One region of the Clostridium pacaense genome, then DNA from elsewhere that is predicted to be linked to it. Evidence: riboswitches for the same ligand, from Rfam matches in the RefSeq annotation. Region 1 holds a riboswitch; each other region holds the start of a gene.

Region 1 (8,103 bases):
CCTTTGCCTTGGCCGGGGGCAGGTTGATACATCCGTGGCTTCCGCTTGTCTGGTAGATGGCTCCTCCGAACTTGCTTCTCCAGTTGGCGTCATGGAGGCCGATTCCTCCGTTAAAGGGCATCCAGTAATCCACATGGCTCTCGTATTCATAGGTGCCGTCCGCTTTCTTGGCTCCCCTGAGTATCCGGTCCATCTCCTTATAGGTCAGGCTGTAGATTCCCGCAGGCGTGTTGTAATTCTTGGCAATGTTCCCTGTGACACAGGGCGCTTCCCACACCAGGTTCCCTTCCTGGAACATGTACACATGCTGCCCGGTCAAGTCGATTTCCACATATGTGGTCCCCCAGTCAGGCGCTGTGCGGCTGGCGGCCGAGGCGGCATATACCGGTTCCCTGTCCTGCTCCCCCTCTGCAAGTCCTGCCTGAATCAGCTGGATCAGGGCAGCGCTCTCCCCCGCCACATCCAGCTTCCATCCGTAAGGTCCGGTGATTTCCACATCCCGGCCTCCCGCTGTATGGAATGTCCTGGCGGTCCCTGCCGTATCGTACTTTCCTGCCAGGCCGGCAACAAATGCCACCACCTTCTCCTGGTCCAGGATTGCCGTGGTTCCCTGGCTTCCTGTAATCCAGCTGCAGATAGTCTCTCCTGTAAGAGGTTCCTTCACATCCCCGAACACATAATTGATGGTTGCGTTCCTGTACCGGTTCATGGTGTCGCACAAGGCTTTCAGCTCCCCGCTGTCTTCCCGCACATTGACCTGGTAATAGCATCCGGCCTGGTCCACGTCCACGGATGCCTGTCCCGCCTTTACCGCTGCCTCAATCACGCTTATGGTCTTAGCCTCATCCACATTATTACCCTGCACCGAAGGGATGATGGTAAAGGGCTTCCCTTCCTCATACGCAGAGATGCGGGCATCCATTGTCACCGTGATACCGGAACCGCTTATAAGGGATAACGCCTTTATCCTTGCCGTCAGGGCCTCCGCGTCATAGGCCGCCGTCATGTCCATGGTATGGGAGTTGTCCGTGGACGGACCCGAATTGCGGCCCGATGCATTCTGGGCATCCAGGATGGCCTGAAGCCCTTCGGGAACCGTTACCTTGTACCCGATGTCCGTACCCTTGATTGTTTCCTCTGAACCCCCGCGTCTGCGGATGGTTAATGTATATTCGCCATCATAAAAACCTTCTATCCTGGTTTTTGCCTCATCTGTTGTAAGACCGCCGATTCCCACGCCGTTTACCCTGGTGCCGGGCACGAATCTGGATGTATCAGCATCCTGGTCTGCAAGGGATGTCACTGCAAATGCAGCTGCAAGGGCCGCTGCTGCCAAAGCCGTCACGAACATCCTGCCAATGGTTCTTCCTTTTTCTGATTTCTGCATAAATCAAACCCCAATCTTACTTCTTTTTCCAGAATTACCCCATTGGAGCATTCTGCCTTCTTAACATAACAACCTTTTAGCATAATTTCAACCGGTTAATGGAAAATGTAAGAATTAATTAATGATAGGTTAGGATTTACCTAAGAGGAAAGTAAGGCGGGGATGGCGTCCTGCATCAAAGCAGGAATCCATCCCCGTCTTTTGTCCTCTTAATCAATCACTTCAACACTCTCAATAACCGGCTGGTTTTCCCTTGCCACGGTACCGTTGTTATCCTCTACCTTGGTGTCCCCGCAGATTGCATCCACTACCTCCATGCCCTCTGTCACATAACCGAAGCATGCGTATTCCCCGTCCAGGAACGTGCTGTCCTCATGTACAATAAAGAACTGGGAACTGGCGCTGTCCTTTATCTGCGAGCGGGCCATGGATATGGCTCCCCTTGTGTGGGATAAGGAGTTCTCCACGCCGTTGCTGGCAAACTCCCCCTTGATTTCCTCATCGGATCCGCCTAATCCGTTTCCCAGGGGATCGCCGCCCTGAATCATGAAACCGTCAATGATGCGGTGGAAGGTAAGGCCGTCATAAAAGCCTTCCTTGGCCAGCTTCAGGTAATTCGCCACTGTAATCGGCGCCTTGTCCCCGTCCAGTGTTACGGATATGGTCCCATAATCCCTGACCGTGATCTTCACATGATGCTCTCCGGCCGCTGCCTCCAGGTCTTCAGGTGAGATCCAGCTGTCCCCTGCCTGTCCTTCTGTGCCTGTGGTCTCTTCACTGCCCGCCTGTTCCTTTGTTTCCGTCTTCGTATCCGTCTTTGTTTGCTCCTTCGTATCTGCCTCTGTCCGGCTTTCCTTCTCCGCTTTTGTGGTCTGGGCCACCGCATCACTGCTGCCTGACCTGCCGCCGCATCCGGCCAGCATGGAAACCGCCAGCATGGCTGTCACACATACGCACATCCATTTTTTCATCATAACTGCTCCTCTTTCATCTGGAACCGTATATCACCGCCATAAGCCGCATGTCCCGGCACATCCCGGGCCTGTTTTCCAACACGCCCTGCAGTGGAAGGTTCCTGGTATTAAGCATGAACTGCCAGAGCATATTGTAACATCCAAACCTTGTCCACGTAAAGGACTTTATAGAATTATCACATTTTCATCACATTTACCGTTCCCGTATCCTTTGAGGATACCTTGTGGCACACATAGGTGAGCGCCATGGTGGCCGCCATGTCCGGCAATGTGTTCCCCACCGGTGTATCCACCTGCATCAAAAGCCGGTAGAGGATGAATCCGGCCAGCCATATAAGCAGGTTCCTGACGCAATAGGCATCCCTGCTGCAGTCCTTGCCAAGCAGGAAATAGTCGGTTATCTGGATGGCAATCATGGGCGCGAACACGGATCCTATCAGATAGAGGAAGCCCGTGATATTGTCCATGGGAAATGTGACGGCCGCCGCGGTACCCACCACCGTCACTGCCACTGCCGCCCATTTTTCCTTTATGGCGGAAGAGATGGATACACTGGATACCCCGGCTGAATATGCGTCCAGGAATGTGGTGGTAACCGTGGACAGCACCACGATCAGAAGTCCGGTAAGGCCCAGTCCCGCCTTTACCAGGATGACGGAAATATCATACTCCCCTGTATGGATGGCCGCCCCCATACCGATCACGTACATGAAAATGCTTACGATGCCATACACCGCCGCGCTGGCCGCCGTGGCGGCAAAGGGCTTTTCAGCCTCCCTGGTATAATCGCTGATCAAAGGGAACCAGGACAGGGGCATTGCCACGGACAGCTCCACAGCGGCCCCGAAGCTCATGGTCCCGTCTGATATGCCAACCGCCGCGCCATGGCCTGCGAATATGACACGGCACAGGATAAGGGTGAGGATGAAAAGCGCCCCCATGGCTATTACGTTGATTTTCCCCAGGTTCTGGATTCCAATCAATATCCATATGAGGATCAGGCCGCCAATGACCAGGCACCAGACCCAACGGCCCGCCCCATAGATGCCTCCTGCCGCCAGGGCGCCGTCGTATATCATGATGGAGGTCCATCCCACCAGCTGAAGCACATTAAGCAGCACAAACAGAAGGCTCCCCCGCTCCCCAAAACTCATCTTCACGGTTTCCATGGCGCTCTTTCCCGTATACCCGCCAATAAGGCCCGCCAGGAACAAAAGGGCGCAGCCAATCATATGGCCCAGTATGATGGCTGCCAGCCCCCTGCCAAATCCCAGGGGCGCAAGATATGTACCTGTCAGTATCTCCGCAATGGACACCCCGGCCCCGAACCAGATTAAGCCGTTGCTGAATACAGAAGTCTTTTTTCCGCTCATATCCCCGCCTCCTTAATATTCGCCACGGATGGCAAATGCATGGTTCATGGGACCGCTTCCCTTTCCCAGGTCAAGCATCGCAGCCAGGGCGCCGGACAGGTATGCCTTGGCCCGTTCCACGGCCAGGTCCATGGGCATCCCCTTTGCCAGGTTGGAGGCAATGGCGCTGGAAAGGGTGCATCCGGTTCCATGGGTGTTGGGATTGTTGATCCGCTTTCCGTAAAACCACTTAGCCTGCCCGTCCATGTACAGCAGGTCATTGGCATCGTTCTGCTGATGGCCTCCCTTGCACAGCACGGCGCATCCGCACCTGTCCCCAATGAGGCGGGCCGCCTGTTCCATATCTTCGGGGGAGTTTATCTTCATCCCTGACAGGATTTCCGCCTCCGGCACATTGGGGGTCAGAAGGTCCGCCATAGGAATCAGCCTGTCCTTAAGGACAGCAACCGCTTCCCCGTCAATGAGCCTGGAACCGCTGGTGGCTGCCATGACCGGATCCACCACAATATGGGACGCATGATAGAAGGCCAGCTTTCCTGCAATCATCTCAATCAGTCCTGCCGAGGAAACCATTCCGATTTTTACTGCATCCGGGAAGATATCCGTAAAAATATCATCCAGCTGCTCACCCAGAAATTCAGGTGTTACTTCCATTATTCCTGTTACGCCGGTTGTGTTCTGTGCAGTAAGGGCCGTGATTGCGCTCATGCCGTAAACCCCATGGGCTGTCATGGTCTTTAAATCTGCCTGGATGCCGGCGCCTCCGCTGGAATCACTTCCCGCGATTGTTAATGCTGTGTACATAGTCATTCTCCTTTTCGCATTAATTTTCTTAGGCGGCAGAAGGTGGTGCCCCCGATCTGCCGCCGGGCCATAAAGTAACTGAAACGGATACCGTCCTCGTGCAGGCGCGCCAAAACGGCGGTACACCAAAACAGGTGCACCGCCGGCATATAATCCCTATGGTCCCTACGTTGGCATTATCCAAATCAGGTAATGGGTCTAGGCATGAACAGCCTACTCTCAGCCCACTTAAGTGAGCTCCCCGTTGTCTATTTACAAATCCTATTATAACTCGTAATCAGGAAAAAGCAATCTGTTTTTCCATCCCGCCATGATGGCCGCTGCAATCCTTATCCCGGCCTTTGGCCAGCTATCTTATCATCCTGTCCACGATTTTAACCATGGCGGTAAATGTGGCGCCGTCATAATCCATGTCGAATTCGTCCCCCGGGTGGTTTAATATCCTGCGTATGCTGAGGATTCCAAGGCCGCCGTCCTTTTTGCTGGAAAGGATCCTGCCGCCGCTCTGCTTTATCTGGCCGTCATAGGAATTTTCCACCATCATCATCAGGTGGTCCTCCATCCATCTGGCCTGGATGCGGACGAACCGTTCCGTTTCCAGACGCCTGCATGCCTCGAAGGCATTTTCCAGAAGGTTTCCGATGACAATGCACAGTGTCAGGTCATCCACCGGGACATGGGCCGACAGGTCCATCCTGGCTTCGAAATCAATCCGGCCCTGCCTGGCCCTTGCTGCATATTCCTGAAGCAGGCCGTTGACAGCCTGGTTCTGGCAGAATACCATGTCGGCCGCGCGGTCCAGCTCCTCCTTCAGGTTCTGAAGATACCGTTCCTGCTCCTCCTTGCCCATGTTCTGCAGCGCATGGATGTGATGGCGGAAATCATGCTTGATGATGCGGACCTGTTCGATATAATCCAGTGTCTGGTTATAGTGCTCCCTCTGCTTGCCGATGAGCTGCCTTGCAAACTGCAGTTCCTCCTCCGTCTTCCTGCGGCATATGATTCCCAGGGTATTGCCCAGGATCATCACATAGAGTACCAGGATCATGGCGCAAAGGGCAAGGAAGAACAGGATGTCCTCTATCCCCCTGATTGCCAGGGACCTGGGCGAGAATATGGTGTTGGTGCCGATGAACAGGACGAGCAGGGATACAGACGGATACGTAAGCAGCAGGGAACAGGAACGTTTAGAGAGCTGTGCAAAAAGGCGCTGCACCGTATCCTTAAGAAAGTAACGGACAAACAGGCAGAATCCGGCTGCAGAGACCAGGGACACTACCACGGAAATCTGCCCATAGGTCAGGCTGACCCGGTTAAGCAGCAGCCAGGCCGCGAATTCATTCAGGGACGTGGACAGCACTGCAAAAAGCCAGGCGGATATGTAGAGGAATGCCTTTTCCAGCAGGCCGCCCTGGAAGAAGATAAGCAGCACAAGAAAAAACAGGCAGGAAAACACACCCTGAAATACAAAAAACACCTGCGGCCTGATATGGAACAGGGACTGCATGGATACCATGATGACCCACAGATAGGCGGACACGGCCGCGATATTTTCCCGGTTCCTGTGTTTTGGCTCCAGACATACAAAGATGGGCATCATGCGCACGGCCATGTTGATTAGGTTCAGGATAATCGTACATGCATTGTCGTTCATAGGAACCTCATTTCAGCCTGTGATGGTAATATGCATTCTTGCTCTGCTTGTAAAAGTTCCTGGATATGGGAATCATCTGGCCGTCCTTCATATAGAAGCAGGAATCCTCCAGCCGTTCCACCTGTTCCAGGTTGACCAGATAGCTCTGGTGGCAGCGCAGGAACCCCGGGTATCCCCCCAGTTCCTCCTGCAGTTCGGTCAGCTTCTGGTGGATGGAAATCACTTCCCCGTCCGTAAGGGTTACAAAGACCCGGTGAAGCCGGTTCTCAAACCATGCAATCCGGTCCAGCTTAAGCTGCAGGGGCACGCGGTTATGTACCACGGATATACAGGCGTCATCCCCGCCCAGGCGCTGCTTTACCACCCGCTCCATGGTGGCCTCAAAGTCCTTTTCCCCCACGGGCTTCAGGATGAACCCGGCTGCATTGACACTGTAGCCATCCACCGCCGCTTCCAGGGACGAGGTGATGAGGACCACCGGGCTGCTCCCTTTTCCCAGACGGGCAGCTGTCTCAATGCCGTTAAGCCCGGGCATCATCACATCCAGCAGATACAGGTCATACTGCTTCCCGGATTCCAGCAGTCCGGTCCCGTTCCCATATGTATCAATCTGTACTTCCCTGCCGCGTTCCCTGAAAAAAGCAGATGTATACCCCACGACCAGGGCGCATTCTTCCTTTGTATCATCGCAGACAGCAATCTTAAGCATCCTTCATCCCCCTCCGCCTATGGAACCAGGCGCCTGTCCGTAATATCCCCCGTACATTTCCTTCTATTTTATGGTGATTCCTCCCATAAGTCAAGTTCTGGCGGAAATGTCATATTTGGTATATTTTCTGCAGAAATGGTCATTAAGTACACAACGGGTTTATGGTACACTTATTGTAAGAAAATTATTACAGGAGGGATTTTATGGGTACAAACATCATTGTAACAATCATTGTAATCGTCTACCTGCTTTTCATGCTGTGGATCGGATGGTATTCATCCACCAAGATTTCCACCAACACCGACTTCATGGTAGCCGGACGCCGCCTTGGACCGCTTCTCATGGCAGGCACCCTGGCAGCCACTGAAATCGGCGGCGGAAGCTCCCTGGGCGTTGTTCAGAACGGTATGTCCGGCTATGGACTCAGCGCTTCCTGGTACATCACCACCATGGGCATTGCATTCATCATCTTAAGTTTCATTGCCCCCAAGTTCCGGGCAGCCACCGTTAAGACGGTTCCTGAGTATTTCCGCAGACGCTACGGCAAGTCCTGCGGCATCATCACAGCCATCATCATGCTGCTGCCCCTGGTGGGTCTTACAGCCGGACAGTTCATTGCATCCGCAGTCATCCTGTCCACCATGTTAAACATTGATTACCAGGTAGCCGTCATCATCGTTGCCGTGGTGGTTACCATCTACTCCATCATGGGCGGCCTCTGGAGCGTCACGCTGACAGACTTTGTCCAGGTATTCCTGATTGTGATCGGCATGATCATCGCTGTTCCGTTTGCCATGAATTATGCAGGCGGCTGGGGACAGATATCCGCCAACATCCCGGCAGGCACCCTGAACCTGTTTGAGGGATATGACCTGTTCGGGATCATTTCCCTGGTCATCATGTACACGGCCACCTTCTCCGTGGGCCAGGAAGCGGTGTCGCGCTTCTATGCCGCAAGGGATGAAAAGGCGGCCAAGGGCGGCGCATGGCTGGCCGCGCTGGTGAACTTCATCTATGCGTTCATACCGACCATCCTGGGTATCATTACCCTGGCATTAATCAATATGGGCAAGTTCAGTTCCGACCAGTTTGCTGCCGTTGGCGCGCGTTACGCCCTTCCGGTACTTGCCATCAATACCATGCCCGCCATCATCTGCGGCCTGCTGTTTGCCGGAATCATTTCCGCAACCATGTCCAGCTCC
Region 2 (8,103 bases), on a different contig from region 1:
TGTCATGGATTCCGATACCAGGTCAAGGGCCGCCTTAAACGGATTCTTCCTGGTCCTGGCCTGGGGTCCTGATGCCTCTGTGCTGATTCCCAGCATGGATATCAGTTCCTCATGCACCTCTGAAACATGGGTTCCGATGATGATCTGATATGCCACGTCATTGGACACCACGTCAATCACCCCGTCCATGGCCTTAATTTCTTCTGTTTTTGCCTTGCTCCGGTCCTTTAATGTAAAACGGAGCCTGGTCATGCAGTGCACGACCGCGCTGATATTATCCTTGCCGCCTACCAGGCGGATGATGTTTTCATTCATTGTCTGATATTTCATCAATCTTCCTCCTTCTTTTCATTTCTGTTCGTAACCCTGTGTATATGCAGGATAAGATATGTTTCCTCATCGATGGTCAGTTCCATCTTAAAATTTTCTTTAATGTACGCCCGGATTTTTACAGCGCACCCATATGCGGCAGGATACAGCATCCTGACCTGGGAATTCAGCGCCTTGTCATTATCCTCAAATACCTGTCCGGCCTGAAGCCGCTGTATGAAATACTGCAGATGGGTAATAAGGCGCATATAGTTCACAGATGACTCATCCAGACGTATATTATAGTGATACTGGATGATGGACAGGATATCCTTAAGGACCTGCATGGCCTCTATCGTCTCCTTCAGGTCCTTCCCCTCGGACTGCAGGTTGACGAAATGAAGTGCAATGGATACCGCCTCATCCTCAGGAAATTCCACATGGAACCGTTCGTTTAACAGCTCCAGCGCATGCAGGCCGATCTGGAAATGCCTGGGATAGAATTTCTTAACCTCCCAGGTCAGGGGGCTGCGGATAAACTGCCCTTTCCCCGCACGTTTCAGTGCAAAGTCAATATGATCCAATAAGGTCAGATATAAATAATCATTTGCCTTCTGCCCCAGCAGCAGCTCGCCCTGTGCAATGACATCATTGACAATGTTCAGATATTCCTCGTCCGTGTTGGCGAGCAGGTAGCTGAAGTGTTCCAGCATATCATTGGAGTCTAAAACATATGTTTTCTCGATTTCATTTTCTCCTATGGACTGGCCAGCCTTTTTTCTGAATGATATGCCTTTGGAGTAAACAATCAGTTCACTGCCCCCTTTTTTCACCACTGCAACATTATTATTTAAAATCTGACTTATCTTCACAATAAATCCTCCTTTCCAGAAAAAAAAACTCAAACTACACGGAAAATAAAAATTTTCAGTGTAATCTGAGTTCTGCCTGCGTACCAGTAACATACTCACTTCGTGACTCCCTAGTCACATAAGTTTTCTTTTCTAAGTTTTTCTCTGATTTTTATTCTATATAATAATTCTCACAATGTCAAGCCCTATTTTCATTTAAATTTATGGAATATTTACAGTACCTGGAAAGCTGGCTTAGGCAAGTCCGCCTGTCATTCATCAAATATGCTGACACTCTCCCCTTTCAGTATCCGGTTCATATTCTTAACCGCGCAGAAATTGCCGCACATGGAGCAGGTGTCCTCTTTCTCCGGCTTTGCGGACGCCCTGTACCTCCTGGCCTTTTCCGGGTCAATGGAAAGCTGGAACATGCGCTCCCAGTCCAGGTCCCTGCGTGCAGCGCTCATCTCATGATCCCACTGTGCGGCCCCTTTGACGCCCTTTGCAAGGTCCGCTGCATGGGCCGCAATCCTGGATGCCATGATTCCCTCCTTCACATCCTCCAGATCCGGCAGCCGCAGATGTTCCGCCGGGGTCACATAGCAGAGGAAGGACGCGCCGCTGGCAGCTGCCAATGCCCCTCCGATGGCAGCAGTTATATGGTCATATCCCGGCGCGATATCCGTGACCAGCGGACCCAGGACATAAAAGGGCGCGCCCTTGCAGATGGTCTGCTGTATCTTCATATTGGCCTCAATCTGGTTTAAAGGCATGTGCCCCGGTCCTTCGATGATGACCTGGACATTCTTATCCCACGCCCTCCTGGTAAGCTCCCCCAGCGTCACCAGTTCCTCTATCTGGGAAATGTCCGAGGCGTCCTCAATGCATCCGGGGCGGCAGGCATCCCCCAGGCTCAGTGTCACATCATACTCCTGGCAGATGTCCAGTATCTCATCAAAGTGTTCATAAAACGGGTTCTCCTGCCCTGTCATCTCCATCCATGCAAATATGATGGAACCGCCTCTTGATACAAGATTGGTCAGGCGTCCTGCCTGTTTAAAACGCTCTGCGGTCCGCCTGTTTATACCCACGTGGATGGTCTGGAAATCCACTCCGTCCTCCGCATGCATTTTCACGATATCTATCCATTCGCGGGAGGTGATATCCTTTAAGGGCTTGTGATAATACACCACGGCATCATAGATGGGCACCGTGCCTATGATGGCCGGGCATTCCCGGGTCAGCATCCTCCTAAAGGTGCGGGTATCCCCGAAGGAGCTTAAATCCATGATGGATTCCACTCCCATGCGGACTGCGTCATTGACCTTTAAAAGTTCCATATCCAGGTCCTTACAGTCCCTGGAGGTGCCCAGGTTAACATTGATTTTTGTCTTCAGCATGGAGCCGATTCCGTTTGGTTCAAGGCACCCATGGCGCCTGTTGGCAGGAATGGCCACCTTCCCTTCTGCCACCAGCCTCATCAGCTCTGCCGGTTCAAACTGTTCCTTTGCAGCCACCTTCCCAAGTTCCTTTGTCAGGATTCCCTTTCTGGCCGCATCCATCTGCGTTGTGTAGTTCATGTCTTTCCTCCTCTTCTTTTTGTGGTAAATAAAAATGGCCCACTCCGTCAAGGAATGGACCATGAATGAACTCATGCGCTGCATCTGCCGCGCAGATCAGATGCGCGGTTGATGTACTTCCATATTTTCCCTACGTTGGCATTATCCAAATCAGGTATAATAGGTCGAAGTTCGATTACTTCCTCTCAGCCTGCTTCACAAGCTCCCTGTTGTGGTTGTATCATATAAAAATCTTATTATATCCGTATCATCAGTTTATTCGGTATTGTTTTAAATGTCAAGCTTTAAATTTCAGCCTTTAAATGTCAGCCTTATTCTGCTCCCGCCTGGAGGGCAGACGGTGCTTCTCCCCCCACTCGCACATCATGTCCAGGATGGGAATCAGTGATTTGCCCCGTTCCGTCAGGCTGTATTCCACCTTAGGCGGTATCTGTGGATACTCTTCGCGGTGTACCAGCTGGTCGCCCTCCAGTTCCTTCAGCGTGACGCTGAGCGTCTTGTATGAGATTTCCCCAATGTACTTTTTCATCTCATTGAACCGCACCACCCCAAATTCCATAAGGGTGTAGAGGATTGTCATCTTATATTTGCCGTTTATAAGGGACAGGGTATAGCTGAATCCTGTCTCCCCAAGGCTGGCCTGTGATATGGAGCATTTTCCCATCTTACACTCTCCTTCAGGTAAGTACCATACTTCTATGTTAGTACCGCACCTTGATGTTCGTACTTGTAATTTATAATGATACTGTTAAAATTATAATATGTCTAAAAAGAAAAGTCAATCACGGAGCGTAATCATATAATGGATAAAACATGCAATAAAAAACAGACCGGGTCATGTACCGGCTCATGCTGTGCACAGACCTGCAGCTATCAGGTTTCGGGGAATACGGCCCTGTCCATGGATTGGGGCGGCAATGCCCCAAGCATCATCCGCAGCACCCCTATTGAGTTCAGGGAACTGTCCATCGCGGACCGTTCATGGATGGCCCCCATCCTGGCGGCCGAGGACAGCCTGGCATCCGATGGATGCTTTGGGACGTTCTTTCTCTGGGGAAGGGCGTATGGAATGACTGCGGCAGACCTGGGGAGCCGGATGATTGCCAGGTACCAAACGGAGGATGGACTGTTCTTCTCCTATCCTGCCGGCAGCGGAACACTAAAACCTGCCATCACCCAGATGAAGCGGCTGGCGGAACAGCTGGGACAGCCCCTTTTAATCAAGGGCGTGACCGAGGCGCAGAAGCAATGCCTCCTGACGGAATTCCCCACACAGTTCCGGTTTGAGGGACTTCGGGATAGTGCGGATTATATCTATGAGGCAGGAACCCTGGCCAGTCTTGGAGGGAAAAAGCTGCATAATAAACGGAACCACTGCAACCGCTTTGAACAGGAATGTCCGGACTGGCACTTTGAAGTGCTGGGACAGGAACATATAAACTCCTGCCTTGCCCTTCTGCAAAGCTGGGAAGAAAATCATGAAGGGCTTGAAAGCGGTATGCCGGAAGCGGAAAAGGAGGCCATCCTCACGGCCTTTAAACATTATGATGCCCTGGGGCTTACAGGCGGCGTCCTCTATGCCGGGGACCGGCTGCTGGCCTTTACCTTTGGTGAGCCGGTAGGCGGACATGGGTTTGATGTAAGGTTCGAGAAAGCCGATATCACGGTCCACGGCACATACCAGATGATTAACCGTGAATTTGTCCGCCATCTGCTTAAGGTCTATCCTGAACTGCACTATATTAACCGTGAGGAAGATATGGGGATGGAGAATCTGAGGAAGGCAAAGGAATCCTACTATCCTGCATTTATGCTGGATAAATATGCGGCCCGCTGGGAATAAGCGGACCGCTTCCTGTTTCAATTAATCCTGTTTCATGTAATCCGGCTTCCTTTCATCCGGCTTCCTTTCATCTGGCTTCCTTTCATCCGGCTTCATCCCCCCTGTTTTTTCCCTTTCCCATCCGCCTCCAGTATCCCTCTCCTGATTGCCTCAAATGCAATGGGCGCATATCCAATCCGCTCCACACAGGCACAGAAACTCCGTTCAGACACATCCGCATACATGGGGTTGTTGTGGACATGACCGAATATATTGGCATAGGGACTGTATATATTCACATACATGGGTTGATGGGATAGTATATAGAATTCATCTAAGACAACGGGAAGGAAACTCACCTCGCCGAATCCCATATCCATCCACCTTCGGCTGTCAAAATCCCTGTCATGGTTCCCTGCTATCAGGATCTTATGTCCATTCAGCCTTCCCAGTATGGCCGTTATCTCCCCTGCGTCCATACCGCAGGCAAAATCGCCCAGATGATAGACCGTATCTTCCGCCCCAACCACACGGTTCCAGTTTTCAATCATCTGCTCATTCATCTCATGGCCATCCTTAAAGGGTCTTCCCTCATATTTCAGTATTGCGCCTGCATCGCCAAAATGGGTGTCTGATATCATATAAATATTTCCCATAAAATCCTCCTGGTTGCCTTTTGCATTTTTTGTATATTTATATTATTTTATTTAATATCATGTTCATTTGATATGATTCATTTTACCACACCACCATGGCAAATCACAGGCCCATCGCAAATATTTAGGACTTAAAACATTTAGGATTGTTTCAATCCACGCTCGGTATATTGTCGAAGTGCGACTGCATCCTACGTAGATGCGTGGTTGACCTCATGGCAGTGGGGGATACCGATTACTCTCCGCCCACCACTGTCGTTAAGTTTGTTTTTGGCAATTCATCTCACCACCTTAGAGGATGGGAGAATCCTTGCTAATATTTGTTGAAAGGATTTACCGGATTCCGCCTGTCATCCGTCCACTCCCCAGAACACGGAATCCGTATAGAACATGCCGTCTTCAATTACCATTCCGGTGAGCCGGTACCCAAATACGCACCCTGTATCCATGCAGATGGTTCCCCAGGAAGGCAGCATCTGCGGTTTCCTGTCCTCAATGACTTCTGTATGTCCTTTGCCATCCAGATAAACAGGGTCAATCACGGGTGTATGCCCCACGATGGCAATTTTCCCGCTGTACCCATTCCCCTCAGCACTGTCCCTGTCCCATAGAAGGATATCAGCAGTGTTTTCCGCCATCCTGTCTGTCCTCACCCCTGCATGGGCGCAGATGAAATCCTTTGTCTCAAAGTACAGCTGCATACGTCCGAACCAATTGATATGGCGTGCATAATCATGTCTGTGTTTTTTGAAGGATCTTACAGTCTCCACACCCCCATTCATAAACCACATCTGCCGGCTGAACATGTCATCCACGGAATCCATCAGCATCTGCTCATGGTTCCCACGGATCAGGACGCAGCGTTCCCCCATATCGGATTTCAGCGTCCTGACATAATCAAATACCTCATAAACCTGATTTCCCCTGTCAATCAGATCCCCAAGACAGATCAGTCTGTCCGTATCTTGCCTGAACTTAAGTTTTTTAAGCAGCGCCAGCAGTTCGCTGTGGCATCCGTGGATATCTGCAACGATTATGGTCCTCATACATGCCTCCAGTCTTATTCCCCTATGATCATATCTGAAACCAACCTTCCTTCTGAGTTAGGATCTATCTAAACGGGAAAAATCGCCGGGCAAAGCCGGGCGGAGAATGAGGATTGATTTTTAAAATCACACAAATCAGAAATTAGTAGATGTATAATATAGTCTCATCTTTATCAAAAGCCGTCGGTATACAATCTATCAAATTTTCCACTCTTTCTTTCATATACTCCCGATTACTATCTAGCAGGTTAATTTCAACCCAGCGTTTTATTAACTCTAACTCATATAAGACAGCAGGCACCTGACTTTTACCAAACTGGCTATTTTCTTTAAATATTTCTGCATTGGTGTCTTTAATCGCCTTCTCCCAAAACTCATTAAAAAACTGTGTGGTCGCAATATTAATGGTTAAATCAATGGAACCATCTATATTTCCTTCCCTATTAACACTAATCGCCATCTTTGTTTTCCTCCGCATACAGCGCTGAAATTAAACACTCCTATATATTTTAATCCTCCCTGGCAAATCACTTCTGTACCCGTATTCCCCTGAATTAGCCATATAAAAATATCACCTGACCTATTCTATTTTCAATAGGATCGGCACTATAACCATTCCAGATAGCTTTTATCCTGAAACCTTTGGAAATTTGATTTCAGATATAATCCCACATCGGTATTCCCTAATAAAAGCCAATTCCTCTGATGTATACCCTGTATTAAATGAAAATTTCAACCTGCCTCACCTGTCCAATCTGTTGCACCCCCGGCCAGTCTTCTTATCCAGCTATTATAGTATAAATCAGGATATAACTCAACGCATATATAATCAGGTCCAATACAATCCAATATGGATACTGTCCTTACCTGCAATCTCCATATTAGCATCCCCGGCATCCAAAAGGCAGCAAGGATGTCATCCCCTGCTGCCCTGCATAAAACCATATCTTATCTTATAAACGGATCAAAACATCCCCCTCTTTCATCTTATCTGCATCCTCCGCACTCCCTACAGCCATAGACTGCAGATAAAGGTTGCACACAGGCCGCCCAGGGACATCACCACATTACTGATGGACAAGGTCTTAAGCCCTGTCTTCATATCAAATCCCATACAGTTGGTATATACCCAGAAATAACTGTCATTTACATGGCAGCAGGCCCTTGCGCCTGCACCGGATGCCAGGAAAATAAGGATTGGATTAAGGCCCAGGCTGGCCGCAATGGGGGCACACAAGGTAGCTGCTGTTGTCACGGCCACGGTACCAGAACCCTGGACTATCTTTAACAGACCAGAAATCACGAAAGGTATGAGGATAAACGGAAGCCCTGTATTCACTACCATAGTGGCAAGGCTGTCACCTGCGCCGGATACCTTTAGCACCTGTCCCAATGCACCGCCTGCGGCAGTAATGAATACAATTGGGCCGGCATCCTTTAACGTTTTGTCCATGATTTCCAGCACCTTTTTACCGCCCAGCCTCTTTCCAAGGGTTGCGATTGCAAGAACCGCACCGATTGCCAAGGCAATATTGGAATCCCCAATAAAAGATGTGACCGTAAGAAGCAGCGAGCCTTCCGGGCACAGCATGTCACATGTTGTCTTTCCAAGGATCAGAAGAATCGGCACAACCAATGGAAGAAGGCTTGCCATGGTTCCCGGAAGGTCTGTTTCATCCTCAATATCCAGACCCTCCTCCTTTTTCCAGATTCCTGGAAAGAATAAAAATCAGAAGGCTTGTTGCGGAAATATATCTCTGCAAAAATCCACCCAAACAAGGTCATGAAAACCGCTGCAAATGCTCCGTACAGGATTGCCTGCCCGATATCAATCCCAAG
Region 3 (8,103 bases), on a different contig from region 1:
CCGCCTCTTCCAGGAAGTCCAGTTTCCGGTCCATGATGTCAGGGCCTGTGTGGATGTGCATGTCATATGCACCAGTAATGATAGTATCGCTCATGGTTCACACTTCTCCTTTTCTGCTTTGTTTTATCCTGATTCAATTATAAAATGCCGTGTGTGCAAAAGTAAAATATAGATAATCTCATATATCTTTAAAAAAAACTATGGTTCCGGTTGTTCATTTTGACGTAAACCGGGTTCTGTAATTTGATTGTCCATGCTATAATAAAGGCAGTTGACATTTTTTATTGCAGCCACCACGGAGGGGGATATCATGACCATTACACAAATGCAGTATTTTGTCGCCGTATGTGAATACGGGACCATCTCGAAATCCGCTGAAATGCTCCACATCTCTCAGCCGTCCATTTCCCTGGCAATCAAGGATCTGGAAGAGCAGCTGGGTGTTACACTGTTTGACCGTGAGAATAAGCGCTTCCAGCTTTCACAGGAAGGGAAATATATGTATGAGGTCACAAAGGACATCCTGACCCAGATCAACGCCCTCGAGGTCCAGATGAAGGACCTGGGAAAACACCGGAACCAGCTGTGCATTTCAGTCCCGATCCTTACCGGGATGTTCATGCTCAACCTTTTCATGAATGATTTCCGCAAGGAACATCCGGACATTTACTATATAATCAGACAGTATAATTCCCCCAAGGCCTTCAAATCACTTGATGACGGCTCCTGCGATGTGGCAATCATCGTCGATGAGGGGAAGCTTCCGGGGAATCTGGAAAAAAGGCCTGTTTTCAGTTCGGAATTCGTGTTCTGTGTCAACCCTGACAATCCCCTGGCAAGGGAAAAGGCGATTAATATCGTGGACCTGAAAAACGCCCCCATCATATTGAGCCAGGAGAACTCCTACATGGCCAAGATACTGAAGACGGCGTTTTATAATGCAAATTCGGTTCCCAACATATTGATGTACGGCGTGGAACTGTCTCTGATCCGGAACCTGGTTTCCTCCGGGCAGGCCGGAACCTTCCTCATCAAGGAACTGGCTGATACATGGCCGGAGGTGGTGACGGTCCCCTTGACGGAGAAGATACCCATCACCTTTTCACTGGTATGGCGCAAGGATAAGTTCCAGAATAAGAAAACCCACACATTGATAGAACACATCCTCCTGAAGTCCGGCCACGGTCCAGGAGAACGGCAGGCAGGCGTTTAGCAGCTGCCATATAAGAACCGGCCGGAAGCGCAATGACAGCGCTTCCGGCCGGTTTTTTCTGTGTGTATTATCGGTTAAAACAGTCTTACTATGAATACCCAGATAAGGCCGCTTAAGACGGTTGACACGAATGCAAGCAGCATCATTTTACCAAACTGTTTCTGCTGCTCCTTGGGACCTGGATTCACAACAGATGTCCAGCATGCGAATACATTGGCGCCAGCCAGTGACATAGGACAGGACATTCCGATATAGGCGCCGCTGCCGATGGCTGCCAGGCAGCGGAACATATCCTGCCTTGTGCCCCCAAGGCTCTGTATGGTTTCTTCCACGGTTGCAAAAAGAATGGGAATCGGAACCGACATGGCGTGTGTAAACATGGACAGCACGCCGGATACGGCGCTGTAAACCCCGGATACGATGGGGAGGTTTGCAACATATCCGATAAAGTTGGAGAGGATTGTTATACCGCCAAGAGCCTGGACAACGGACGCCAGGATGCCGGTGCCGGCAACCATGATGACAGTTCCCCATTTGGTTTTATCAAGCACATCTTTCTGCTCCACACAGCCCGCTGCAATCATGATTACGGAGAAGATGATTGCCACGAATCCTATATGCCACTGGGTGAAGGCGTAAAAGAGGATGAATGCAAACATACAGATCATGCAGATCCACTGCTTCTTGTTAAAGGCAGGGATATCCTTAAGCGCTTCCACTTCCGACACATACTTCTTATCCTTTTTGAACCCGCGGAACACAAAATAGTAAATAATTCCCAGTATGGTACAGACCAGGATATGGTCCCAGAAAAAGATTTTGGAAAGAACCCCTGTCTCGATAAAGCCTTCGCCCTCCGCAATTGCAATCTGTCCCGCCAGGTTGCCGCCAAGCGGGGTCATCCTGCCTGCAAGACCGCCGAACATGGTCAGGATCATGGAACATTCCACATTGGCACCGATGTATCCCGCGATTTCAATGGTAATCAGCGGCACCACGGTCAGGGCCAGGATGGTGGTTGGTCCTAAAAGTGCAAACAGCATGGTAAACACAAAACATATCAGCGGCCAGACCTCTGCCTTAACAGGCAGTTTCGTAATCAGCTTTTTGGCAAACAGGGCCAGTGTCCCGGACTGTGTCATACACTGCCCGAAGAAATAAATACCAATCAGGGTCCAGAAAACGTTCAGATTGATACCGCCATACATGACGGAATCCTTGATTCCGCCGAACCGTGCCAGGACAATGGCCACTGCAAGCGCTAAAAGACCTACATTCAGCCTGGTTATATAGGCAACGATTATTACCAGAACTAATACAATTAATGAAATTGCTGAAAAGTCCATATTGTAACCCCCTAATCATCATCAACTTGTGTCAATATAAATTCATCACCGGTTTATCGTTTCGGAATGCCTGGCAGGCCCGGATACTTTTCGGCAACCTTCTGTACTTCCGGATCTTCCAGACAGCAGAGCCATCCATTGTCATATACAAGGGTATCACCTACCGTCAGTGTTGCATGGCGGATGTCTCCGGTAATATGTGTGTAATAGCCATAATTTTCATTTGCCCCGGCAGAGCCGATATGTACATGGAGGTTCGATGTATGTGAGTGCTCAATCAGCCTTCTGTGAAGCGGATTGGGGCATTCATTCTCAGTAACCGCCGCATTGGGATGGACGCCGAAATGGAATGTATCGAACTTCCAGATGCCATCGCCCACCTTTCCTTCCATGTCCTTTAAGAATCTCTGGAGCGCGTCTGCCTCGGAACCGCCGGAAATCTTTACGATGCGGCCGTCCTTGATATCCAGGCGGATTAAGTCCTCCCACTGCGGCCTGATCCCGATGTAGCGGGACCACCAGCTGAGCATGCGGTCGAAGTAATAAACGCCGTTGATATCCTGGCAGTTCACAGGCGGATGTACCCATTCCGGCCAGAACGACACATGCCGGACCTGTTTGCGGTAGGAGTCATAAGGCAGCCCCGGGATACCGGGACGCTTCACCGGATCAAGTGTATAGCCTTCCAGATGGGTGCCGTTTGGATCGGTCAGCACAAACCTGGACATATGGTTCATGAACGGCTTTGAGCTGATATGGCGGATGGCCGTGACCAGTTCATAAGGCGTCTGTGCCCATCTGCTCATCAGCAGGGGTGCTGTGGTTGGGAATATGCGCACCATCCATGTCTGGGCATCCTCAAAATGTCTGCGGAAATTCCCAAGCTCTGTGGTAGTGATGTCAAATGAAGTACAGAGCACAAGGTCTGCTTCCTCAACAACTCCTCTTAAAATCGGGGGATAGCGCCAGTGATGCGGTTCCTGTGGATCGTCCAGCCAAAGGATGGAACAATGGGCGCCCCGCGACTGTACCACGGATGACATCCATGAAACGGCTTCCTCATCCACCAGATTATCACCGCCGTACAGCCCGTCTTTATGGGCTACAATTACAACCTCCATTCCAGGTTTGACCTCAGCAACGTTGTCTACAAGATCAATCAGCGAATTCATCGCTGCCTGTGGGATACCTACCTGTATTGACATTCAATTTCTCCTTTCATTTGCCTTTTCATGCATTTCCGGATATGCATAAAAATTGTTTGGTTTATTCCATGCTTAAGCAGAATACCTAAAATTGTTAAACTTTTTCTTCTCTTCTTGTATAAGAATACCATATGAGATGTCAACTATGGAATAAAAGATTATTTATCTTAACTTTAATAAAATTAAAGATGCCGGATTTCTCGGCTAGATTTCCCAACTGGATTTCCCACGGCCGGATTGACAAAACAGATGGCCGGTGCTATGCTAAGTAACAGCAGGGAGCTTGTGATGCAGGCTGAGAGGAAGTAATCGAACTTCGACCTATCGTACCTGATTTGGGTAATGCCAACGTAGGGAAATATGAAGCGCTTCATTGTGTATATCAAGGTTCATATCCCGCGGGGGTATGGACTTTTTTTAATTCATATGGAGGGAAATGGATATGAAGATGAACATTAAGAAACTGGCTGTAAGCGCAATGCTGGTGGCGGTGGCGGTGTCGCTGTCCGGCTTTTCCATCCCCATCGGGGCGTCCAGGTGCTTTCCCATGCAGCACCTGGCCAATGTGGTGGCCGGCGTGTTCCTGGGGCCATGGTACGGGGTGGCAATGGCTTTTTGCACCTCCCTTATCCGCAACCTGATGGGAACCGGAAGCCTTCTGGCATTCCCTGGAAGCATGATAGGGGCGCTGGTGTGCGGGATGCTGTACCGTCATACGGGTAAGCTGGCCCTGGCGTATGGGGGCGAGGTTTTCGGCACGGGAATCCTGGGCGGTATCCTGTGCTATCCGGTTGCCACCCTGGTGATGGGCAAGGAGGCTGCCATCTTTGCCTACGTGATGCCGTTCCTTATGAGTACGCTGTGCGGAACCGTGATTGCCGCGTTCTTCATCGGCGTGCTGTGTAAGTCAGGGGCGTTTAAGTATATGAAGCATATGCTGGATGCCGATGTGCAGCCGTCCGTGGCAGTGAAGGAACAGGGGAGGTAGGGCTGCAGGTACAGCCCGGAAGGAACTGACAGATGAGACAGATAGAATGGATAAAAAAAATAAGGGATACCTCACCCCGTGTCCACTGCATCACCAATTATGTGACGGCTGGGGACGTGGCCAATATGGTGCTGGCCATTGGCGGTTCCCCCATCATGGCCCAGGGGATTAAGGAGGTGGAGGACGTCACGTCCATCTGCCAAAGCCTTGTGCTGAACATGGGAACCCTTGAGGAGGAACGGGTTGAGGCCATGATCCTGGCCGGGAAAAAGGCGGCTGGCCTTGGACATCCGGTTATCCTTGACCCGGTGGGAGTGACTGCGTCAGCCTTTCGGAGGGTGTCGGCCCTTAGGATCCTTAAGGCCGTCAGGCCATCGGTGATACGGGGAAATGTTTCTGAAATCCATATGCTGGAACAGGCGCTTATGGGGATGGAGACAGGGAACCTGTGCGGGGTGGATTCCGTGCCAGGCGATTGGACGGACCAGCCCGAAAAAGCCGCCGTATCCCTTGGAAACCGTACGGGCGCTGTTGTGGTGATGACAGGGACAACGGATGTTGTGGCCGGACATGGCAGGGTCATGAAGATAAGGAACGGGCATCCCTTTATGGGGCGCATTACGGGCAGCGGGTGTATGCTGGATGGGATTATCGGAGCTTTCTGCGCAGTGGGCGCGCCTGTGACGGAAGCCGATGCCATGACGGAAGCCGCCGCCATGGCAGTATGCGCCCATGGCCTGTGCGGGGAGCTGGCTGCCGGAAAGGCCGTCAGGACAGGAGGCGGAACAGGCAGCTTTAGGATGTACCTGACGGACTATATGAGCATTCTGGATGACGGGATGCTGGAAAGAGGGAAAAAAATTGAGATTTCATAGGAATCAGCTTTTAATCTATGCGGTGACGGACAGGGCGTGGACAAAGGGCAGGAGTCTGTCTGCGCAGGTGGAGGAAACCCTGAAAGGAGGCGCCACCATGGTCCAGTTCAGGGAAAAGAACCTGGGACAGGGAAATTATGACCGGATGCTGGCCGAGGCATTGGAACTCAGGAAATTGACAGAGCGTTACCAGGTCCCGCTGATTATCGATGATGACATAGAGCTGGCCCTGGCCTGCGGCGCGGACGGGCTTCATGTGGGGCAGGATGATATGGATGCGGGCCTGGCCAGGAAGCTGCTGGGGCCTGACCGGATACTGGGGGTGACGGCCAAGACCGTGGAGCAGGCAAAAAGGGCCTGTGTCCAGGGCGCGGATTATCTGGGCAGCGGTGCTGTTTTCGGCACCACCACCAAAGCCGATGCCAGGCCCATGACCATGGAGACCCTGCGGTCCATATGTGATTGTTCGGACGTGCCCGTGGTTGCAATCGGAGGCATCAACCTGGGGAATATCGGGCTTCTGGAAGGCAGCCACGTGGCCGGGGCAGCCATTGTTTCCGGCATTTTCGCGGCACAGGACATATGCCTGGCTACTGCCCGGCTAAAAGAAGCCATGATAAAAATCCGTGATAAAAATTCAAGTTATTTCCAAAAAACAGTTGACATTTAAATATCATGTGATTATAATAAGCTCAACATTCAACAAAACATAAGAAACTGTTGAGCAGGAGTAAGTAAGATTGTAATGCCAGGCACAGAGAGCTTCCGGCCGGTGTAAGGGAGCGTTGGATTAGAGTCTGAATGGACCTGCGAGGGCAGCTGGAAACCAGCAGTGTTAAGCTGATGGGAGTATGGGCTGACGGGTATCCCACCGTTACCAGGGAGGACGCATGATGGTGCGTTACAGAGCGGGCGTATTATAATTCTTGTTCGATGACACAGCATCAGGTTATTTTTGACTTGATGCTTTTTTATATCCATGGGGTGGACTCCATGGAACAGGAATACGCCAACCAGGGTGGTACCGCAGAAGTTTTCAGAAGCTTTTGTCCCTGCTGACATTTGGTCAGCTTAGGGATGGAGGCTTCTTTTTTTGCAGATGATCAACATCCGGACCGCCCGGAGTATGTAAGCCGGATGACACTGGCCCTGCAGCCGCACCCACAACCAGAAAGGAGACATTCCCATATGATTATCCCAACCTGTGAAGAAATACTGAATCTTTCCCCCAAATACGATATCATCCCCATCTGCCGCGAGGTGTACGCGGATATCGTCACCCCCATCACGTTGCTTCGCCGCATTGCTGGCAGAAGCAGCCGCTTCTATCTTCTGGAGAGCATTGAGGGCGGGGAAAAATGGGCGCGCTACTCCTTCCTGGGGTATGACCCTGTCATGCGGGTGACCTGCAAAAACAGCCTGGTAACCATTGAAAGCAGCATGGAAGAGATACCGTCCCAGACTATCCCCACCAGCCAGCCCCTTCAGGTCATAAGGGAAATCCTGAACCGTTACCAGTCCCCGAGGCTTGACGGGGAACCTCCTTTCACAGGCGGGTTCGTGGGGTATTTTGCATATGCCATGATTGGATATGCAGAACCCACCCTCCATATCTCCAGGGGGGAAGCCAATGATTACGACCTGATGCTGTTTGACAAGGTGATTGCCTACGACCACCTGAAGCAGAAAATCGGGATTGTGGTTAACATGAGGACCGGAAGGAACATTGAGGAAAATCCGGGCGCCAAGGGGCTTGTGGCCTTTAATCCTCCTTCCCCGGATTCCCGCCCAAAGGAAACCCAGTACCTGGAATACCTGATGAAGGAGTATGGAAGGGCGTGCGGGGAGATTGAGGCCATCGCATCCCTGATCAATGAGACGGCCCCGCTGAAAAAGCTTACATCCGTATCCAAACCCGTTTTTACCTGCAATGTATCCAGGGAAGCCTATTGTGATACAGTGGAGAAAACAAAGGAATACATCCTGGACGGCGACATTTTCCAGGCAGTCATCTCCAGACAGTTCTCCAGTCCCTACAGCGGCAGCCTGTTAAACGCCTACCGGGTCCTGCGCACCACCAACCCGTCGCCCTACATGGTGTACATGAACATAGATGACGATGAAATCATAAGCACGTCCCCGGAAACGCTGATCCGCCTGAAGGACGGCCGTCTGACCACGTTCCCGGTGGCCGGCTCAAGGCCCAGGGGAGCCACGGATGAGGAGGACAGGAGACTGGAAAAGGAGCTGCTGGCAGATGAAAAGGAACTGTCGGAACATAACATGCTGGTGGACCTGGGGCGGAACGATATCGGACGGATTGCATCCTTTGACTCCGTGGAAGTGACCGAGTACAAGATGATACACCGCTACTCGAAAATCATGCACATCTGCTCCCAGGTGGAGGGAGATATAAGACCTGGATACGACGGCTGTTCCGCCATTGAGGCGCTGCTGCCAGCCGGAACCCTGTCAG
Region 4 (8,103 bases), on a different contig from region 1:
CCGAGGAGCGTTTCCGCGCGGACACGGACAAGTGGGAAGCCGAGGTGGAATCCCTGATCGGTCCCACGGATATCCTGCTCTATCCTTACGGCAATGACATTGCTGACTGGCATGCATATAAGGAGGACAACCCGCGGTTTAAGTATCTGGAGTCCAAGGGCTTCCGGTATTTCTGCAACGTGGATGCCAGCACCCCATACTGGATGCAGATGGGTAATAACTATCTGCGCATGGCAAGGAGGAACCTGGACGGCTACCGGCTTTATGAGGACATGACCCAGACAGACCCTTCCAAAAAACGTTTAAGTGATTTATTCGATGCGGCGCAGATATTTGATTCCGCAAGACCTACTCCGGTGGAATGGAGTTACCAGTAAGATATAAACCCAGGCAGTGTGCCGGCCGCTTCATGACGAAGCAGACCGCACACTGCCTGTTTTATTTTTCTTTTTCCAGATACGGCTTCCCCATTCTTATTTTTCCCCGTCGCACATGTACAGGCAAGAACGCACGAACTGTTTCCAGTTGTCAACATATAATAAATCAAGGAATTGATTTCTAATTGAAAGGAGCTTTTTCATGATTCCCAAACTGGAAGTAAATGGGGTCAGCTACTCCTACCACTCATTGGATGGTGAGACGCTGGCCCTTTCCAATATATCATTTGATGTGTCTGCCGGGGAATTTGTTGCTATCGTGGGACCTTCAGGCTGTGGAAAATCCACTCTCCTGACCATGCTCAGCGGGCTGACCCAGCCTGAAAAGGGGACCATCAGCATTGACGGCGCCCCCCTGTCCAAGACACACTCTGCTATCGGTTATATGCTGCAGAAGGACCATTTATTTGAATGGCGCAACATCTTCTCCAATATTTCCCTTGGACTTGAAATACAAAAACGGTTGGACGAACCTGCCAGGCTTGAACTTCTGGATATGATGTCCGCCTATGGCCTGGCCGGATTTGAATATGCAAAGCCCTCCGAGCTTTCCGGCGGCATGCGCCAGAGGGCCGCGTTAATCAGGACCCTGGCCTTAAAGCCGGATATACTGCTGCTGGATGAGCCATTTTCCGCCCTGGACTATCAGACACGGTTGTCCGTGTGCGACGATATCAGCTCCATCATACGAAGGACCCATAAAACGGCCATCCTGGTGACCCACGACCTGTCTGAGGCCATCAGTGTGGCCGACCGTATTGTCGTGCTGTCCGCGCGGCCCGGACGGGTGAAGTCCGTTTTATCCATTGATTTCCCGGAAGGCTGCACCCGCTCCCTTGACAGGCGTAACTGCCCGGAATTTTCCAATTATTTTAATACCGTATGGAAGGAGCTGAAGACATATGAATCATAACGGCCCTTGTTATACCATGCAGGAACAGGGTAGGAAAAACTGCGGCACATGTGAAATGTCCGTGGCCCAGCAGGCCTTTGTGGAAGGGGAACTGCGCCGCCACCGCCAGGTCACCATCTGCCGCATCATGCTTTTAGTGCTTCTTCTGGCCCTTTGGGAGCTGGCGGCTGACATGCACTGGATTGACAGCTTCATCTTCAGCTCCCCCACCATGATTGCCAAATGCCTGGTAAGCATGACACGGGACGGCAGCCTGTTCCTCCACACAGGCGTGACCCTGCTGGAGACCCTTGTAAGCTTTGCCCTATGCACTGTTTTTGGCCTGGCCTGCGCCCTGCTTTTATGGTCCAGCAAAAGCGTGGCCCAGGTGCTGGAGCCATTCCTTGTGCTTTTAAACAGCCTTCCGAAATCAGCCCTGGCCCCTCTTCTCATCGTGTGGCTGGGCAATAACATGAAGACAATCATCGTTGCAGCCGTATCCGTGGCCGTGTTCGGCTCCATCCTCACACTCTACACCGGCTTTACCCAGATGGATACGGAGAAAATCAAGCTGATATACTCCCTGGGCGGCAACCGGAAGGATGTGCTGGTAAAGGTCCTGCTTCCAGGTTCCCTGCCCATGCTCATCAGCAATATGAAGGTGAACATCGGGCTGTGCCTGGTGGGCGTCATCATCGGCGAGTTCCTGTCCGCCAAGGCCGGACTTGGTTATCTGATTACCTATGGGTCCCAGACCTTTGCCATGACCATGGTGGTGACCTCCATTGTGATACTTTGTATTGTGTCCGGGGTGCTGTACCAGATTATCGCGTATGCGGAAAAGAGGATAAGTAAGCTTAGTTAGGCGCCGGTATGGAGGCAGTATCCTTACGGTCCAGTGAGGATGCTGCCTTTTGCAGACAGGCAGATCACAAATTTCCTGTTGACAAATCCCCTTCCATATCTTATACTGATTTCCATAAATAGGGGAGCTTATTGATAGGCTGAGAGGAAGTTGTGAACTTCGACCCATGAACCTGATTTGGATAATGCCAACGTAGGGACCCATGAAGCAGCTTATATGCGGGAATACCTTGGTATTCCCGTTTTTTATTGCGTTAAAGCCAGATATCTTACATCCGGCTGCCTTAAAATCCATATTGGTAAACAGAGTGAGCAGATGTTCACGAAGGGGTGCACCACCGCGGGTGTATTGCTTCGTGAACTTTTTTTATGCTGATATCGCACAACAATCCCGCAGGGAAAGGAGGTGGAACAATGGCAGTCATCAATGGCATTACCGTCGTACTGACGCAGCCCGTGTCCGTCCGGACATATCTTCTGGAACACAATTACCGTCTGGACCGCATTGCCGTGGAGCTGAACGGCAGCATACTGCCTAAAAACAGCTATGACGCAACCGCTTTGACGGACAGTGATGTAATGGAAATCGTAAATTTTGTAGGAGGAGGATGATTATGGCTGATACAGTGACCAGGGAACAGCTGCAGGAAGCCCTGCGGGAACGGCATACCCCAGAGGTCCAGGAAAGGCTGGACCATGCGCGGATTGCCGTGGCAGGGCTTGGAGGGCTTGGCTCCCATGTGGCATCAGCGCTGGCAAGGATCGGCGTGGGGCACCTGCATCTCATCGACTATGACGTGGTGGACATTACCAACCTGAACCGGCAGCAGTATACGGCCAGGCATCTGGGAAGATACAAGACAGATGCGCTGGCAGACGCACTAAGGGAAATTAACCCATATCTGGATATTTACACGGACTGCGTGAAGGTGACAGAGGATAACCTGGTTTCCCTGTTTGACCGGGAAACCATTATCTGCGAGGCATTTGACCGTCCCCAGGCCAAGGCCATGCTGGCCAACGGCATACTGGCCCATTTCCCCGGCAAATATCTGGTGGCCGCATCCGGCATGGCCGGCTATGGCAGCAGCAATGCCGTGATTACCAGGAAAGCAGGGAAACACTTCTACCTCTGCGGGGACGGCATCTCGGATCCTGAATCCGGATACGGCCTCATGGCGCCCAGGGTAATGCTCTGCGCCGCCCATCAGGCCAACATGATTGTACGGCTGATCCTCGGTGAGGAGGAGGCGTAGGGCGTGTTGAAACATCCACAGCAGACACATCAAACATATTAAAAAGGAGATTTCATACCATGACAGACAACATCATTGAGAAAGACCGCGACCCGCTCATCCTGGGAGGGCATACCTTCACCTCCCGTTTCATCCTGGGTTCAGGCAAATATTCCCTGGATTTAATCCACGCTGCCGTGGAACAGGCAGATGCCCAGATCATCACCCTGGCCCTGCGCAGGGCAAATGAAGGAGGGCTTGCTAACATACTGGACTATATACCGGAGCATGTCACCCTTCTGCCCAATACCTCCGGGGCCAGGAATGCGGATGAAGCCGTGCGCATAGCACGCCTTGCCAGGGCTGCAGGCTGCGGGGACTTTGTAAAGATAGAGGTCATCCACGACACGAAATACCTGCTGCCCGACAATACCGAGACCGTGAAGGCAACCGAAATCCTTGCAAAGGAGGGCTTTGTGGTCATGCCCTATATGTACCCGGACCTGAACGCAGCCAGGGACCTGGCCGATGCGGGCGCCGCGTGCATCATGCCCCTGGCCGCTCCCATCGGAACCAACAAGGGGCTGTGCACAAAGGACTTCATCCAGATCCTCATTGACGAGATTGACCTTCCAGTCATCGTGGATGCGGGAATCGGACGTCCATCCCAGGCATGCGAGGCAATGGAAATGGGGGCGGCTGCCATCATGGCCAACACAGCCATTGCAACCGCAGGGGACGTGCCCGCCATGGCCCATGCATTCAAGCTGGCAATTGAATCCGGGCGGCAGGCATACCTGGCCGGACTCGGGAGAACCCTGGATAAGCAGGCCAGCGCCTCCTCCCCCCTGACCGGATTCCTTCATGACTGAACCACAGAAAGGCAGATGCTATGTCCAATAACAAGAATGAAACCAATGTACTGAATAAAAGTATACTGAACACCCAGGTACAGCAGGACCTGGAAATGGAGCGGACCGACCACATGGCCTATCTCCCGGACATGGAGGTCCTTGATTCCGGCATTGACCGCCAGGTCCTTTCCTTGATGGAGGCCTATGACCCGGCGTCTTATACGGCGGGCGATGTAAAGGCCGCCCTGAACCATGACATGAGAAACCTTGAGGATTTTGCAGCCCTCCTCTCCCCCGCCGCGCAGCCCCTCATTGAGGAGATTGCCAGGGCGGCACAGTCAGAGACAAGAAAACATTTCGGCAACTCCATCCAGATGTTCACTCCCATCTATATTGCCAATTACTGCGAAAACTACTGCATTTACTGCGGGTTTAACTGCAAGAACAAGATCCGGCGGGCAATGCTTGACCCGGAACAGATTGAGGAGGAAATGAAAGCCATTGCCGCCACCGGCCTGCAGGAAATCCTGATACTTACAGGCGAAAGCCGCAGCCAATCCACGGTCCCCTATATCGGGGAGGCCTGCCGGATTGCAAGGAACTACTTTAAGGTCATCGGGCTGGAAATCTATCCCCTTAATTCGGATGAATATGCCTATCTCCACGGATGCGGGGCTGATTATATAACGGTATTCCAGGAAACCTATGATTCCGGTAAATACGAAACCCTGCATCTGTCCGGTCATAAACGATGTTTCCCTTACCGTCTCAACACACAGGAACGGGCCATTAAAGGCGGTATGCGGGGCGTTGGCTTCGGCGCCCTCCTGGGGCTGGCGGATTTCCGCAAAGACGCATTCGCAACCGGCTGCCACGCCTGGCTCATTCAGAGGAAATACCCCCATGCTGAGATTGCATTTTCCTGTCCAAGGCTCCGGCCGATCATCAACAATGACAGAATCAATCCCATGGATGTACACGAGACACAGCTGCTTCAGGTGGTATGCGCTTACCGCCTCCTGATGCCGTGGGCCAGCATCACCATCTCCACCAGGGAGTGCGCCCGGGTAAGGGACAACCTGGTTTCCATTGCCGCCACCAAGATATCGGCAGGTGTGAGCACGGGCATCGGCAGCCATTCAGATGAAATCAAGGAGAAAGGGGACGACCAGTTTGAGATATCGGACGGGCGGAGCGTGGATGAGGTGTTCCATGACCTGCTTGCGCGGAATCTGCAGCCGGTCATGAGTGATTATATCTATGTATGAGAATCTGATAACGGACCCCGGACTGAAAGGACACATCCTGGCGGTCACCAACAGGAACCTCTGTTCCAGACCTTTTGCGGAACAGATCCGCCGGGTCTGCCGGTTCCATCCGGCCGCCCTGATCCTGAGGGAAAAGGACTTGCCGGATGCTGAATATGGTGAACTGGCCAAAGAGGTGATGAAGATATGCAGGGAATATCAGGTTCCCTTCATTGCCCACAGCTTCATGGAAACAGCCCGCCAACTGGGCGCGGATACAATCCATCTCCCCCTGTGGCGGCTGAGGGAGGCATCCGGCACAGGCCTTCCGGATGGCTTTAAGACCATAGGCGTCTCTGTCCACAGTGTGGAGGAAGCCCTGGAGGCAGCGGCCCTTGGTGCCTCCTACCTCACTGCCGGACATATCTATGCCACGGACTGCAAAAAAGGGCTGCCTCCGCGCGGAACCGGCTTCCTGCGCGCGGTCTGTGAAGCGGTTGACATCCCTGTCTATGGAATCGGCGGCATCCGCCTGGATGAGGCACAGATAAAGGAAGTGCTGGGATGCGGGGCAGCCGGAGGATGCATCATGTCGGGAATGATGGGAATCTAGGATAGGAACGGATTTCCAAACACGCCCTAAGACAAAAAACAGTTGACGCCGCCCCCCTGGCAGCAGTAGAATTAACCCACAGCAGACCTTTTTGCAGGGTAATGAAATCATATAGAAAAAGAGGCTTACATCCATGGGATTCCTTATAAAACCAGCCGCCTTCGGCGCACTGATACTGGCAGGCTGCCTGCTCAGGCACAAGAACATCTTAAGCAGCAATGACCAGAAGACATTCAGCAGGCTTGTGCTCAACATCACGCTGCCTGCCGCTGTCATCCACTCCTTTTACGGGTTTGAAAAGGAACCATCCATTTACCTCATGATTGTCCTGGGTTTCCTGTGCAGCCTCCTCCCCTTTCTGGCAGCCTACTGCCTGACAGGAAAGCTGGACCGCCGGGACCGGATGTTCACCATGCTTAATATGGCAGGATACAACATCGGCTGTTTTACCCTGCCCTTAATCCAGAACTTTTTCGGCCCGGCCGGCTCCGTGGCCGCCTGCATGTTTGATACCGGCAATGCCGTGATGATGACCGGAGGTTCCTATGCCCTGGTAACCACCCTGCTTCACCTGGATACCGGGGACAATGGCTCCGCGCAGACGCCTGTGTGGAAAAGGTTCCTGGGATCCATTCCCTTTGACACCTATATGCTGATGCTGGTTTTCTCCTCCATTGGGATCCGTATTCCCGGCTGGCTCGACGCCCTGCTGGAACCGGTCTACCAGGCAAACAGCTTTCTGGCCATGCTGATGATCGGGATGATGCTGCGGCCTGTCCATGGCAGCGCCGCCCTCAGGAACACCATGCGGGTCATCCTGGGACGGCTGTTATCTGCCTGCATTTTCTCCCTGTCCATTTACCACTTTGCGCCCCTTTCCCTGGAAATGCGGCAGGTGCTGGCCGTGACCGTATTTGCCCCGGTCAGTACCCTGGCTCCTATCTATACGGAAAAATGCAAGGGAGACACGGCCGTATCCAGCTTTACCGCCTCTGTGTCCATCATCATCGGACTATTCGTCATGTCCGGCCTGGCTATGTGGTTCCGGCTGTAGCGGCTGTAGCTATTTAACGGTCCATGCTTTATCTGTGAAATAAACGCTTCTGGCCAGCTTCAGTACATCCGTATCTTCGTATAAATCCGCATTCAGTGAAATGGAATACACCTCACTGCTGTCCGGCTTTGCAAAGAATACATACCACATACGGGAGGTCTGGTCCTCCTCCGGCACAGGTCCGTACTCAGCTTCCACATCCTCCAGTGAGGCAGCCGTGTATAAATCATGCTGTACCAGGACCAGCAGGGCAGGGGCCTCACAATCAATGACCCTGACCGGTTCCGTGATGAACATGGAATGGTTCCAGGGAAGACCGATGTCTGCCAGTTCACCCTGGCTGAACCTGCGGTTTGGCCATCCGCCCGAATAGCGTTCCACCGCTCCTGCTGCCCACCATGAATGGGGAACAAAATCATAATCAATATGGGAAGCCAGCTGGTCCAGACGTTTTATGTCTTCCGGGTCTGAGGCCGCGAATACATTTCCCCCTGTACTGCTCAGCGCCTCCGTATACCCCTGGTTGGACAGCCCCCGGGGCAGCCGGTACGTCAGGTAATCCGTCATGGCTGTGTGGGTATCCAAAAAGCGGCGGATGCCCTCTTCATCCGGAAGCGTCATCCTATAATGCTTTACATCTTCCGGCGTACGGTAAATATTCAGCATCTCTGAGGTTGGCTGGCGTACCAGGATGATGTCCTCCAGGCTGTCGTCCTCCCTGCGGTATGAGATAGTAAGCGAGTACAGTTCCCCCTTATAATAAAACATGTAGGATTCAAACCAGTCAAGGTAATCCCCCTGTTCCTTGTCGTCCCTATCATTCGGTTCAGGAAAATCCGCGGTCCGCGCAGCCAGATCTTCCGTATCACGGATTCCGGCCAGGCGTATCACGTCTTCAGCCGTGATG

Evidence for each region. Region 1 has a riboswitch for thiamine pyrophosphate ahead of thiD (bifunctional hydroxymethylpyrimidine kinase/phosphomethylpyrimidine kinase). Riboswitches for the same ligand answer to the same signal wherever they lie in the genome.
Region 2: it holds a riboswitch for thiamine pyrophosphate, as region 1 does, so the genes downstream of both, thiC (phosphomethylpyrimidine synthase ThiC) here and thiD (bifunctional hydroxymethylpyrimidine kinase/phosphomethylpyrimidine kinase) in region 1, are expected to answer to the same signal.
Region 3: it holds a riboswitch for thiamine pyrophosphate, as region 1 does, so the genes downstream of both, thiW (energy coupling factor transporter S component ThiW) here and thiD (bifunctional hydroxymethylpyrimidine kinase/phosphomethylpyrimidine kinase) in region 1, are expected to answer to the same signal.
Region 4: it holds a riboswitch for thiamine pyrophosphate, as region 1 does, so the genes downstream of both, thiS (sulfur carrier protein ThiS) here and thiD (bifunctional hydroxymethylpyrimidine kinase/phosphomethylpyrimidine kinase) in region 1, are expected to answer to the same signal.

What each region holds. Positions count from the first base shown of each region.
Region 1 is NZ_JAJFEB020000007.1:138,449-146,551, forward strand. Features, by position in the region: gene LK536_RS43475 (L,D-transpeptidase family protein) at 1-1,387, opposite strand, end outside; gene LK536_RS43480 (peptidylprolyl isomerase) at 1,597-2,361, opposite strand; gene cytX (putative hydroxymethylpyrimidine transporter CytX) at 2,538-3,734, opposite strand; gene thiD (bifunctional hydroxymethylpyrimidine kinase/phosphomethylpyrimidine kinase) at 3,747-4,538, opposite strand; TPP riboswitch at 4,684-4,792, opposite strand; gene LK536_RS43495 (sensor histidine kinase) at 4,888-6,192, opposite strand; gene LK536_RS43500 (LytR/AlgR family response regulator transcription factor) at 6,200-6,901, opposite strand; gene LK536_RS43505 (sodium:solute symporter family protein) at 7,105-8,103, shown strand, end outside.
Region 2 is NZ_JAJFEB020000005.1:214,050-222,152, forward strand. Features, by position in the region: gene LK536_RS40885 (beta-glucoside-specific PTS transporter subunit IIABC) at 1-330, opposite strand, end outside; gene licT (BglG family transcription antiterminator LicT) at 330-1,181, opposite strand; gene thiC (phosphomethylpyrimidine synthase ThiC) at 1,433-2,740, opposite strand; TPP riboswitch at 2,849-2,959, opposite strand; gene LK536_RS40900 (winged helix-turn-helix transcriptional regulator) at 3,039-3,404, opposite strand; gene LK536_RS40905 (DUF2156 domain-containing protein) at 3,543-4,583, shown strand; gene LK536_RS40910 (metallophosphoesterase) at 4,676-5,218, opposite strand; gene LK536_RS40915 (metallophosphoesterase) at 5,569-6,264, opposite strand; gene LK536_RS40920 (hypothetical protein) at 6,407-6,724, opposite strand; gene LK536_RS40925 (GntP family permease) at 7,274-7,894, opposite strand; gene LK536_RS40930 (GntP family permease) at 7,879-8,103, opposite strand, start outside.
Region 3 is NZ_JAJFEB020000010.1:77,330-85,432, reverse strand. Features, by position in the region: gene LK536_RS46585 (DUF6282 family protein) at 1-94, opposite strand, end outside; gene LK536_RS46580 (LysR family transcriptional regulator) at 311-1,213, shown strand; gene LK536_RS46575 (SLC13 family permease) at 1,288-2,559, opposite strand; gene LK536_RS46570 (M29 family metallopeptidase) at 2,613-3,764, opposite strand; TPP riboswitch at 4,030-4,139, shown strand; gene thiW (energy coupling factor transporter S component ThiW) at 4,207-4,752, shown strand; gene thiM (hydroxyethylthiazole kinase) at 4,785-5,627, shown strand; gene thiE (thiamine phosphate synthase) at 5,614-6,297, shown strand; gene LK536_RS46550 (anthranilate synthase component I family protein) at 6,816-8,103, shown strand, end outside.
Region 4 is NZ_JAJFEB020000011.1:148,117-156,219, forward strand. Features, by position in the region: gene LK536_RS47815 (polysaccharide deacetylase family protein) at 1-377, shown strand, start outside; gene LK536_RS47820 (ABC transporter ATP-binding protein) at 580-1,350, shown strand; gene LK536_RS47825 (ABC transporter permease) at 1,367-2,194, shown strand; TPP riboswitch at 2,308-2,410, shown strand; gene thiS (sulfur carrier protein ThiS) at 2,608-2,805, shown strand; gene thiF (sulfur carrier protein ThiS adenylyltransferase ThiF) at 2,808-3,449, shown strand; gene LK536_RS47840 (thiazole synthase) at 3,509-4,300, shown strand; gene thiH (2-iminoacetate synthase ThiH) at 4,396-5,550, shown strand; gene LK536_RS47850 (thiamine phosphate synthase) at 5,543-6,142, shown strand; gene LK536_RS47855 (AEC family transporter) at 6,276-7,196, shown strand; gene LK536_RS47860 (M56 family metallopeptidase) at 7,206-8,103, opposite strand, start outside.